Regions from separate parts of the Alteromonas fortis genome, predicted to be linked through region 2. Evidence: predicted binding sites of a transcription regulator. Region 2 holds the regulator's gene; each other region holds the start of a gene.
The links. Region 2 encodes sigma-54, which starts transcription at its own class of promoters, with help from an activator protein. Its sites were predicted from a motif close to GTTGGCACGNNNNTNGNNT; they were not measured.

Region 1 (4,208 bases), 140 kb from region 2:
GGTTCCAGCCTTGCTCAGTAGCAATAACACCAATGTCTTTGCTTTGAGCCTCTGCACACTCACGGGTACAACCCGATACGGCAAATTTAATTTTGTGCGGTGCACGTAGGCCTTTGTATCGGTTTTCCAAATCAATAGCCGTGCCTACTGAGTCCTGCACACCGTAGCGACACCATGTACTTCCCACGCACGATTTCACTGTACGCAGCGCTTTCGCATACGCGTGACCGGTTTCAAACCCACCGGCTACTAGCTTTTCCCATATATCAGGTAAGTGCTCTACGCGTGCGCCAAATAAATCTATGCGCTGCCCACCAGTGATTTTGGTGTAAAGGTTGTACTCTTTCGCCACTTCTCCTAACAAAATGAGCTTCTCGGGCGTAATTTCTCCGCCAGGAACGCGAGGCACTACAGAATAGGTACCGTCTTTTTGCATATTGCCAAGGTAGATGTCGTTGGTGTCTTGCAGGGGTAGGTGTGAAGCTTTTAGGATGTAGTCGTTGTAGACTGATGCCAGAATAGAACCCACAGCAGGCTTACAAATTTCACAACCTAAACCTTCACCATGCTGTTCAAGTAACTCGTCGAAGGTGCGAATGCCGTTAACCTTAACAATGTGAAACAGCTCTTGTCGGGTATAATTGAAGTGCTCACAAATCGCTTTTGATACTTCAACACCGCGCTTTTCAAGCTCGCTATCTACCACATTTTTAAGCAACGCAGCACAGCCCCCACAACCAGTACTGGCTTTAGTTTCACCTTTTACATCGCCAACGCTGCAACAGCCACCTTCAATAGCTGAAACAATGTCGCCTTTCGTTACATTTAGGCACGAGCATATAGACGCAGTGTCTGGCAGTGCATCGGCACCTAATGCTGGTGCGGCATCGGATGATGGCAGAATTAGGCTCTCTGGGTGTTCAGGCAATTCGATGCTGTTAAGCGCATATTGCAAAAGCGTATCGTAGTCGCTGGTATCGCCAACGAGTACGGCACCAAGCACGAGCTTTTGTTCGCTATCTACCACCAGCTTTTTATACACGCCTTCAGGCTGATTTAAGTAGGTGTAACTTAGGGCACCTTCCGTACGTTCATGCGCATCGCCAATAGAACCCACTTCTACGCCCATTAGCTTCAGTTTGGTACTCATATCTGCGCCAGCGAACTCGGCATCGCCACCTGTTATATGACTTACTGCCGTGCGCGCCATGGTATAACCAGGTGCAACCAAGCCAAAAATTTTGTTGTCCCACAGCGCACATTCGCCCACTGCGTAAATATTAGGGTCAGAGGTCACGCAGTGGTTATCAATGACAATACCGCCGCGCTCACCAAGAGTTAGCGCTGATTTTCTGCCGAGCTGATCGGAAGGTCGAATACCGGCAGAGAATAAAATCATGTCAGTTTCTAACGCAGTGCCGTCTGCAAACACCATTTTATAGCGACAGGTATCACCAGCTTCGATAGTTTGGGTTGCTTTTTGGGTATGAACGGTTACGCCTAAATCTTCAATTTTGTCTTTAAGTACGGTACCACCGGCTTGGTCTAGCTGCACCGCCATAAGCTGTGGTGCGAATTCAACCACGTGAGTATCTAGCCCAGCTTGCTTTAAGGCATTCGCAGCTTCTAAACCTAGAAGACCACCACCAACGACAACGCCTACTTTGCTCACCGCTGCTGACGCTTCAATAGCGAGTAGATCGTCTATGGTGCGGTACACTAAGCAATGCTCTTGGTCATTGCCAGGGATGGGTGGCACAAATGGGTATGAGCCCGTGGCTAGCACAAGCTTATCGTAGCTAAACACCTGCCCTTCTGAAGTCGTGACTTTATTATTATCACGGTCAATATCGGTCACTAAGGCATTGGTGACTACGTTTACGCCCCATTCAGCGTATTGAGCGGGTGTGGTAAGCGCTAGGTCATCAGCACTAGCGCCACTAAAAAAAGATGACAGATAAACGCGGTCGTACGCAAGGCGAGACTCGCCGCATAAAACGGTTATTTCTACATTGGCATCGCTTTGGTGTAGCTGCTCAACAAAATGATGCCCCACCATGCCGTTGCCTACGACGACAATTTGCGTTTTTGAGTCCAATGAAGTCATGGTATTCCCCTTTTTTCGGGACAAAAAAAAGCCCGCTTCAACTTTCGTTGATGCGGGCTTCGTTGCCTATTTTGCTAGTACTGACAAGGTAACTAGCTAACACATTTTACGGAGTGTTATAAATCACACAATTTTCAGCGATTGACACAAATCACCAAAACACACTTTACGGATATAGCTATCCAAGTTCAGTGCCAAAACCGTAATCTATTGTTTTTACTTGATTTACTGAAAAATAGGTATTATTCAGACTTTACAACTGCACCAAACAAACGCAAATCTGTGTTTACTTGGTGCATTAAGCGCTATCAAATAAATTAGGCCAGTTTATCCGTTGCTACGCGGTAGCGAGGGTCTTCAACTACGTTAATTTCAACAAATTTGTCGGCCTTGCGAAGCAGTGAACGACACTCATCACTGATATGGCGAATGTGTAGCTTCTTACCTTGCTCTTCGTATTTATCTGCAAGGGTATCTAGCGCGTCGATACCTGATGAATCCCAGATACGAGAGTCTTTAAAGTCGATAACCACATCGCTAGGGTCGTTGGCGATATCAAACAGGTCTTTGAAATGCGATACCGAACCGAAGAACAGCGGGCCGTCTAGCTCATAGACTTTCCAACCGTCGTTATCGATATGAGATCTCGCTTCGATATGACGAGCGTGTTTCCATGCAAACACCAGTGCGGAAACAATAACACCCACAACAACTGCAATAGCCAGGTCAGCGATAACGGTAACGCCTGTTACTAAGAAAAGTACGAACGCATCTTCTTTGTTTACGCCGCGAATAATTCTGAATGAGGCCCACTCGAAGGTAGCGATAACTACCACGAACATAACGCCAACAAGAGCAGCAAGCGGGATCATTTCAATAAGCGGTGCTGCAAATAGAATGAAGCCCAATAGTACAAGTGCGGCAGTAATACCGGATAAGCGGCCACGGCCACCAGAGTTAATATTAATCATACTTTGACCAATCATGGCGCAACCGCCCATACCACCGAAGAAACCGTTAACAGTATTTGCAATGCCTTGGCCAACGCACTCTTTGTTACCACGTCCGCGGGTATCCGTCATTTCATCAATTAATGAAAGGGTAAGAAGCGATTCAATTAGACCAACCAAGCAAAGGATCACTGAGGTTGGTAGTACTATCATGAAGGTTTCCCAGGTGAACGGCACCATAGGAATAGCAAAGCTAGGAAGCTCGCCAGCAAGCGTTGCAGTGTCGCGCTGGTCAGCCGGTAGCAAGTCACGAACAAAGTCGATTACCGTACGTGCTTCAAGGTCAAGACCGTGTACTAATGCTGTTACCGTAACAATCGCTACTAGCGACGCAGGAACAGCTTTGGTTAGCTTAGGCAGTAGATAGATAATGGCCATGGTTAACGCCACGAGCCCTAGCATCCAGTATAACAGCGTACCTTCCATCCACTGCAATTCTCCAGCAGCGTTAGTAACTTTAAACTGGCCTAGCTGAGCTAAGAAAATAACGATTGCAAGACCGTTTACAAAGCCAAGCATTACCGGATATGGCACTAAACGAATAAACTTACCGAGCTTGAATATACCGCACATAATTTGCAGTAAGCCGGCTAAAATAACCGCGGCGAATAGATATTGAACGCCGTGCTGGGCAACCAGTGCCACCATTACAACGGCCATGGCGCCGGTAGCACCAGAAATCATTCCAGGGCGACCGCCAATAGCAGAGGTAATCAACCCCATCATAAAGGCCGCGTATAGGCCAATCATTGGTTCTACGCCGGCTACAAATGCAAATGCGACGGCTTCAGGGACCAGGGCAAGTGCCACTGTAATACCTGATAGCACGTCGTTCTTAACGTTGCTGTCTTTACTGGTAATTAAATCGAACATGTTCTCTCAGAAGCTAAGATGTTAAACACAACAACCCACCGTGGCGTAAACCGCGTGATAGCAGTACACCAAGTAGGCAGGATGATTTTTCGGCGATTCTACCACCATTGTAGCTTAAAATCTTTTAATAGATTGTTACTGACGTATAAACACAGTTCAGAGGGTCCAGCGGCTAGACAACAAAAGCAAAAGCCACTTAGTTTCTTATTAACGCGGCT
Region 2 (4,208 bases):
ATATGCGCAACGTCTGAAGGAGGAAGTTCAAGCAGAAGCTTACGTACAGATACAAACTGACCGTTTATTAACGCTGCGTTGAGTGCACGTAATTGGGTTTGTACGTATTTAGAAACAAGCGCTTCTGCCATAAGGCGTTATTCCTACTATGCTGAGATGGAAAAATAGAGACTGTTTTAGCCTAAGTGTGCGTAGAATATCGCAATTATATTAAGTCTGTCATGATAATTGCGTGGCTTTTACGCAAGAATTTGGAATTACTAAGTTAGCTGTTGATTAATTCGTCAAGAGTGAAGCGTGTTGAGACTATTCGTCTTCGTTAAATCTGCCCTCGATAAGTTCTTCAATAGCAGCAAGTGCATCGACCGCGTCATCACCATCGACAATAACATCTACCTGTTCGCCCTGATGACTTTCCAGCATCATCAAGCCTAAAACGCTACTTGCATCGGCTTCTTTATCACCTTTTTTCAAAATGATTTTGGCATCAAATTGATTAGCAAGCTTAACCAATTGCGTGGCTGCTCTAGCGTGTAAACCTAGTTTATTAACGATAGTAAGCGTTTTTTGAATAGTCATTACTGGTTAAGCTCTCGGTGACGAATTTGAACATCAGGATGTATTTCACTGAAGGTTTTCGACAAGGTTTGGGCAATATAGACAGAGCGGTGCTGGCCGCCAGTGCAACCAATCGCTACCGTTACATAGCTTCTATTGTTGCGCTCTAGGTGAGGAAGCCATGTGGTCATTAAGTTCTGTATCTGCCAGATAAATTTGGTTACTACAGGTTGTGAGCCTAAAAATACCTCCACGGGGGCATCTAACCCAGTAAGGTGTCTAAGGTCAGGTTCCCAATGAGGGTTGGGAAGGAAGCGCGCATCAAAAACATAATCTGCGTCTTTAGGAATGCCATGTTTAAAGCCAAACGACTCAAACACAAGCACAAGGCGTGAGCTTTTCTTACCCAGGATACGCTCTCGAATTAACTCTGCCAGTTGGTGAATGGTAAGCTTATCTGTGTCTAAATATAAATCTGCGCGTTCAGCAATAGGAGCAAGGAGCGCAGATTCTGCTCTGATAGCTTCTGATAGAGACTTATTTAGTTTAGCTAAAGGATGAAGACGGCGAGTTTCGCTAAACCGCTTGACCAGTACGTCATCGCTTGCGTCAATGTACACTATAGTCATCGACCAAGAAGAAGGCAGATAATCTAGAATCTCTACCAAGTCATCTGGATTTTTGGGAAGATTCCTTACGTCGATACTTACTGCAACTTGGTCGTATTCATCAACAACAGTATGGGTGAGGGTGGGAAGCAAATTTACTGGGATATTATCAACACAGTAATAACCTAAGTCTTCCAAAGCGCGAAGTGCGACAGACTTACCAGACCCTGAACGACCACTGATTATGATCAGCTTCACCTAAACTCTCCCTTATATTCTGGTTTCATCACATACGCGTTGTTGAATAAAGCGCCTATCTATAATGTATAGGCTCTTATGGCTTAACTTAATGCAGAAATAATCTCGTCGCTGGTTGTTGCACGGCGTATTGTTTTAATTGTTTCTTTGTCACTGAGCTTACCTGCTACGGTAGCCAGTGTTTGAAGGTGTCCTTCGGTTTGCTCTTCGGGAACGAGTAGCGCAAAAAATATGTCTACGGGCTTTTCATCTAGGGCATCAAAGTTGATAGCTGGTGTGCTTGTTACAACAATTGCTATTACCTTCTCAAGGCCAGCCAGGCGACCGTGAGGCAGTGCTATGCCGTTGCCAATACCCGTGCTACCCATACGTTCTCGAGCCATTAAGCTATTTAAAACCGTTGCCTGGTCGATGTTATCATTTTGCTTGGCAGCGATATCAGCGATGATCTCAAGAATTCGCTTTTTACTATTACACTGAACCGCACACTCGGTGCGGTCCAGACTTACGATGGCTTGTATATCCATACTTAATTAACTACTAATGTTTTTTCAGTTTTTCCTTATGCTTGATTACCTGCCGGTCGAGTTTATCAACCATGCTGTCAATCGCCGCATACATGTCGGTATTTTCTGAGGATGCGAATACTTCAGCGCCACTTAAATGAACAGTCGCTTCGGCTTTTTGATTTAATTTTTCAACGTTCAGGATGACATGCACATTAGAAATGTGATCAAAGTGACGTTCAAGTTTGCTGAACTTCGTATCGACATAATTACGCAAAGAGTCGGTGATTTCGACATGATGACCAGTGAGGTTGATTTGCATATTTCGTCTTCCTTATATATTTAAGCCTAGTTAAATAAGGCTTTTGCGTTGGTTCGACGGTGGGATCGATAACGATTCCCGATATTTTGCTATTGTTCGCCGAGCGACTTTTATGCCTTGCTCTGCCAACAACGAAGCAATCTTGCTATCACTTAGCGGCTTGCTAGGATTTTCCGCAGCCACTAACTTCTTGATCAATGCACGAATCGCTGTAGATGAACATTCACCACCTGACTCAGTTGCTACGTGGCTTGAGAAGAAATACTTCAATTCGAAGATACCACGAGGCGTATGCATATACTTTTGCGTTGTCACACGGGAAATAGTCGATTCGTGCATATCTACCATTTCTGCGACATCATTTAGCACCATTGGTTTCATCATTTCCGGGCCGTGCTCAAAAAAGCCCATTTGCTGCTGCACAATACAATTTGCGACCTTCATTAAGGTATCGTTACGAGATTCAAGGCTCTTTATGAACCACTTGGCCTCTTGCATGTGTGAGCGGATGAATTGTGAATCGCTACTGTTCTTAGCACGGCGACTCATTGCTGCGTACTGTTGATTTACGCTTAATTTCGGCAGACTGTCGGGGTTCAGCTCAACCACCCAACGGCCATTTTTCTTGGTTACTGAGACATCAGGAATAACGTACTCAGGCTCTTTAGTAACTAAAGCACTACCTGGGCGAGGATTCAAGGTTTGAAGTAAACGCATTGCTTCGCGCAGCTGATCTTCTTTTAATCGGCTCTTACGCATTAGGGTGCGGTAGTCTTTACTGCTCAGTAAATCTGAATATTCCTCAATAAGCTGCTTCGCTTCAGAAAGCCACGGCGTGTCTTCTGAAAACTGGCGCAATTGCACCATAAGACATTCTTGAGGGGTACGAGAACCTGAACCAATGGGGTCGAACATTTGAATGCGCTTAAGTACACATTCTATTTCGTCCATTTCGATAGGCTCTTCAAGATCATCATCGTTGACCGCTTCTAAGATATCGTCAAGAGTAACGGTCAAATAACCTGATTCGTCAATCGAATCGATGATTGCAGTAGCAATGGCGCGGTCAGTATCCGAAAAATGAGTGAGGCGCATTTGCCAAAGCAAGTGCTCTTGGATGTCTTCAGTGGTTTCACCTTGAAAGATTTGTTCATCATCATTAGATGGACCAGGTGCAGGCGCAGAAGAAGCGGAATAATACTCATCCCAAGTGCTGTCGATAGGTAGCTCATCGGGAAGGTCATTCTTCTCCAGTGCATCTCCTGCTTCTAGCGTGTCGCTTGATGCAGAAGCTGTCGCTTCAGCAGCGCTATCGTCACTATCGACATTGTTCTTTTCTACTTGTGGCTCGTCGTTACCTTCTTCCACTTCTAAAAGCGGATTAGAGTCGAGCGCTTCTTGAATCTCTTGCTGAAGATCAAGCGTAGAAAGCTGCAGCAGCTTAATGGCCTGCTGCAGCTGAGGTGTCATGGTAAGTTGTTGGCTAAATTTTAGCTGTAAAGATGGTTTCATCTACGTCTTATTTAAATGCTCTAAATTAAATATACCAGAGCGAAACTGAAAAGTGACAATTCGGTTACACTAACTATAGCCTGAATTGTTCGCCTAGGTATACGTCCCTTACTTTTTGATTACTTAAAACCTGTTCCGCAGTTCCTTGCGCAATAAGCTCGCCATGACTCACAATGTACGCTTTTTCGCAAACATCCAATGTTTCGCGTACGTTATGGTCCGTGATAAGGATACCAATACCCCTATCTCGCAGATGCTGTATTATCTTCTTTATATCATTAACTGATATTGGATCAACACCGGCAAATGGTTCGTCTAACAAAATAAACTGTGGTTTTGCTGCCAGAGCTCGTGCAATCTCTACGCGACGCCGTTCTCCCCCTGACAAACTCATCCCCGTACTATTACGTATATGGTTGATATTAAATTCATCAAGTAGGGCAT
Region 3 (4,208 bases), 2.8 Mb from region 2:
GAAAAGCGGCTAGTGACATCCGGGTCGACCACAATAAGCGGTGCATCAAGAAACCCGCGATGAGCGCGCCAGAATACTTCTAGCTCTTCGTGTGAACTCTTGGAGGCGGCAATGAGTGCATGAGGTTGGCGAACTAGCACGTCTTTAACCGCTACTTGAGGGTAATCTATCGGGCTATCGTGAAATAGCGTTTGCGCCCCGCAAACATTTAATAGTTTATTTCCCCAGGCATGGGGGCCAATAGTCATAAGTGGCGCCGTCCATGAATAGTAGAACACCGGTTTGCGTGGCTCGTTATCGTATTTTAGTCTTAGGGTTTTTAACTCGCTAAGAAAGTCATTGGTGAGTTGGGTGGCTTTTTTTTGCGTATTAGTAAGTGCGCCAAGCCTTTTTATTTCATCAGCAATATCTGTGATATTTCCGACCTTGCTGGTAAATACATTAAGCCCCATTGAAGAAAGTTTATGTATATCCTGAGGTTTGTTACCTCCATCCCAAGCAAGTATTAAATCTGGTTCTAACGCCACTATTGCCGCAATATCAGCACCTTGAAAATCGGCTATGCGTTGAATATTCTTGGCAGCTTCTGGATAGTCACTGTAGTCGCTTACACCTACAAGGTTTGAACCTAAACCTAAACTAAATGCCCATTCTGTAAGGTGTGGAGCAAGGCTAATTATTTTTAAGTCAGTAGTATTCGCCTTTGAATGTGCTGTTAAATCGGTAGAAGAAAGTTGATCTTCGTTGGTTACTTTTTTTAGCTCAGGGGTAGGCTCTTCTGCTGTGTTAGCATGCGTGAAAATAGGCGTTGAGCACAGCAGTAAAAAGGAAAAAGCGCTTAGTACGCGTAATGTTTTCATAGCGCAACGGCCATAGCTAACAGGGTTAATGATGCAAGTGCACTAGTTGCTATCATAGCTAATGTAACCGTGCTTTTAACTTTTAACATGTGGGAATACTTAACCTCATTTACGCCTCCTACGCGGGCATATCGAATTTTCTTATTGGCATAAATTGCTGGTCCACCCAATTTTACATCTAACACACCACCCATAAGTGCCAGAAGCAGTGACGTTTTATCTTTTACTGGTGAGCGTTTTATAGCGCTAATGCCTTTTACGGGATGGCTAATTAACAAAGTTATAAGGCCACCAATAGCAGCGGGTGGAAGGGAAAGTAAATAAACCAGTTTACGAACAGGTTTCGCAAAGAGTGCCATACCAGGCGTGCGGTAGTGCCATTGCCACGATGTAAGCAAAAGTAACCGATAGATCAGCGCACCTATTGGCCCTGCAACCACAAAGTAAAAAATAACGCCGCAATACAGGTAAAGAAATTTAAGCCAAAGCGACTCAATCGCTGCTTTAGCAATACCAATATCTGTCAGAGAGTTACATTGACGTGCGGTAATGGTCTGGACCATTTCTCGTGCGAGAGACTTTTTGTTTCTGCCAACACTTGCCAGCACTTTTTTATACTGCTGACGCTGGTAGCCAAAATCGAGCAGCACGACAAGAATAATGGCTTCAAAGAAAACGGGGTACTGGGCCATATATACTAAAATGGTGATACAAACTACTAAGGGCGCAAGTAAGACTAGTGCGGCTAAGGAGCCCGAAATGTAGTGCTGAGATGGACCGAAGTCTCGTGATGGCACTACCTTACGTCCCATTTGCAAAACGAGGTAGCGCATAAGTGTTAGGGGGTGAGTACTTTGGGGCCAACGCCACAAGGCATCTACGGCAATAGCCAGCCAAAGTACCAATAGCGACTGATATTGCGGGTCGCTAATTACCTCTGTCATATTATTTTGCGAGGGCCTTGATCATGGCCATAACTAGCTGTGCAGAATGCTTAGCAGCAGTGTCTAAATATTCTTTGAAGCTTACTGACGATGTTTTTCCAGCAATATCTGATAACGAGCGAATCACAAGAAACGGTGTATCAAGCATATGGCAGGTTTGACCGATAGCTGCGCCTTCCATTTCCACCGCTTTCATATCGGGGAAGTTTTCACGTAATTCCGCTACCGCTTCATCGCTCCCGATAAAAGCATCACCGGTGCAAATCAAGCCCGTTGTCGATTGCAATGAGGAAATCTCTGCAGCTGCACTACGCGCTGTTTCCATTAATGCGGTATCACAGCGAAAATCTTCAGGCATACCTGCACATTGACCAAGCTTGTAACCAAAATGAGTTAAATCGGCGTCGTGGTGAATAACGTGACTTGCAATAACTAAGTCACCAATATTCAGGTTTTTGTCGAAACCACCAGCAGAGCCTGTATTCACGACAGCATCAGGAGCGTACTGTTCAATCAATACAGTGGTAGCGATAGCAGCTGCCACTTTACCAATGCCGCACTTAACTAACACCACTTCCATGTCGTTAAGTGTGCCTTCATAAAATGTAAGGTGTTTCCACTTTGTCTCTTTTACATTCCAAAGCGATGCTTTAAGTAGCGCAACTTCTTCATCCATTGCGCCTAAAATACCAATTTTGTTCATAACTCTACCGACGGTGTTGAGGGAATTTAACGCGTGAATACGCTGTTGAATGCACTAATTGTATAAGGAAAATAGAGAAACTGACAGAAAAATGCCTTTGTTACCGCTATTTGAGAGTAAGAAAACAGCAAAGTAACAAAGGCTAGGGGAAGCTTAAATTAACCCTATCAGGCAGCAGCTGGTCTGCTTGAACGTACTGGACGGGTAGGGCGCTTGGGTGGTTCTGGGTTGTGCGTAGGTAGCTGTGCCATTTTATTTTGTAAACGACGATAAGGAATAAGTTTGTTTTCTAAGCACTCGCGAATATCGTCAACCGTGTAGCCAGATTTAACTTTAATCCTTGCGTGCGGAAGGCCTGCAGCATCTAAAGCGCCCGTTACAAACCAATCTTTTTGCGTTTTATAGCCTTCTTTCCCTTGGCTGTGAACCAAATCGATAGCCATAACAGGGCTCATATCTTGTTTATCGACCAGTACAAAGTCGAGTTGTCTGCTAGATGCTCTGCTAAGTGCTTGGCTTGCTGTCTTCTTGTTGGCTGATTGACGTACTGATACCAGGTCATTAAGGCGTACGCGGCACACTATTCTAAACTCTCGACCCACGGCCTGTTCAATAAGGTTTAAAAAAGTATGCTCTACCGGAGTGAACAGTTGTGCTTTTCGCCTAAATGGAAATGCCACTCCACCGTCTGACAACTTTATGGCACCTAGTGCAACGACTATAAGTAACATCATTAAAATAATTGCCAATTCCATCGTAACCCTCGCAAATATCAATAGAAAAAGTCATGACACGAGTAACTGAAGGTCAGCCTAGCCCAGTGTATATAGCTTAGCGGCATGAACTCTGTTTACGGCATAGGCGTCATAAAAATGACGCTTACTGCTGTCATGAAGTAGTTATTGATGAAATTGCAAAGCGGGTGCCAACATGAACTATTTCGCTAGCAAACTTAACCTAGTTTCTAGTGGGTTTTTGAGGTGACCAGAATATCGACTTGAGAGCCCGCGTTATCAGGGCTTATTATGACTCTTATTGTTTTATCTTCTGATGAAAGCAGAGTACGGCCCCTAACAGGGGAATGAGACTTTAACGATGGATGGGCTGTTTCATAAACGCCGAGTATTTCGTTAGGCGTGCGTGGTGAGTGGTAAACCATCACAGCTGACGTGTCTTTTTCAAAGGCTTGGCACTGTCTTGCATCATTAGAGATTTTCACCTGCTGAAACTCGGCTGGGCACGACACAATAGTAGGTTGGCTTAAAGACGGCGTCGCATCCTGGTTATTTTTTTTCTCATTAATTTGGGCTTTCAACGAAGAATCTACGGAAAGGGTGTCTGCAAAACAGGCACTTCCAGCGGCTGAGGCTAATGCTAAACAAAGTGAAAATGTCCAAGTGTTTACGTGCTTCATAGGTAGGTTCTTCATCCAGTGGGCGATATTCTTTATTTATTTTTACGATACTAGAGGCGTTATTCTTTTGCTTCAACTAAACCTTGGTCTATTAAGGTATGTAAGAAGAGCTTTTCGTATCTTCTGGGGCGTGTAAAACAAAAAAGCTCGATAGCGAGGCTATCGAGCTTTTAATAACAGAGAATATTCGCGAAGGTTAAACGCCAATATAATCCATGATACCTTCGGCAGCCTTACGGCCTTCGTCGATAGCGGTAACAACTAGGTCACTACCACGCACCATATCA

Region 1: nirB (nitrite reductase large subunit NirB) is a predicted target of sigma-54. The motif match lies at 2,288-2,306, and genes of this name have one in related genera.
Region 3: PCAR9_RS15435 (DUF2726 domain-containing protein) is a predicted target of sigma-54. The motif match lies at 3,419-3,437, and genes of this name have one in related genera.

Annotation. Positions count from the first base shown of each region.
Region 1 covers NZ_LR812090.1:664,802-669,009, reverse strand. Annotated here, with positions in the region: gene nirB (nitrite reductase large subunit NirB) at 1-2,107, opposite strand, end outside; gene PCAR9_RS03035 (SulP family inorganic anion transporter) at 2,425-3,990, opposite strand.
Region 2 covers NZ_LR812090.1:809,027-813,234, forward strand. Annotated here, with positions in the region: gene mgtE (magnesium transporter) at 1-131, opposite strand, end outside; gene PCAR9_RS03595 (HPr family phosphocarrier protein) at 307-579, opposite strand; gene rapZ (RNase adapter RapZ) at 579-1,424, opposite strand; gene ptsN (PTS IIA-like nitrogen regulatory protein PtsN) at 1,508-1,951, opposite strand; gene hpf (ribosome hibernation promoting factor) at 1,965-2,252, opposite strand; gene PCAR9_RS03615 (RNA polymerase factor sigma-54) at 2,283-3,764, opposite strand; gene lptB (LPS export ABC transporter ATP-binding protein) at 3,838-4,208, opposite strand, start outside.
Region 3 covers NZ_LR812090.1:3,589,920-3,594,127, reverse strand. Annotated here, with positions in the region: gene PCAR9_RS15450 (cobalamin-binding protein) at 1-860, opposite strand, end outside; gene PCAR9_RS15445 (cobalamin biosynthesis protein CobD/CbiB) at 857-1,804, opposite strand; gene PCAR9_RS15440 (5'-methylthioadenosine/adenosylhomocysteine nucleosidase) at 1,806-2,507, opposite strand; gene PCAR9_RS15435 (DUF2726 domain-containing protein) at 2,675-3,262, opposite strand; gene PCAR9_RS15430 (hypothetical protein) at 3,472-3,921, opposite strand; gene PCAR9_RS15425 (glutamate synthase small subunit GltD family protein) at 4,118-4,208, opposite strand, start outside.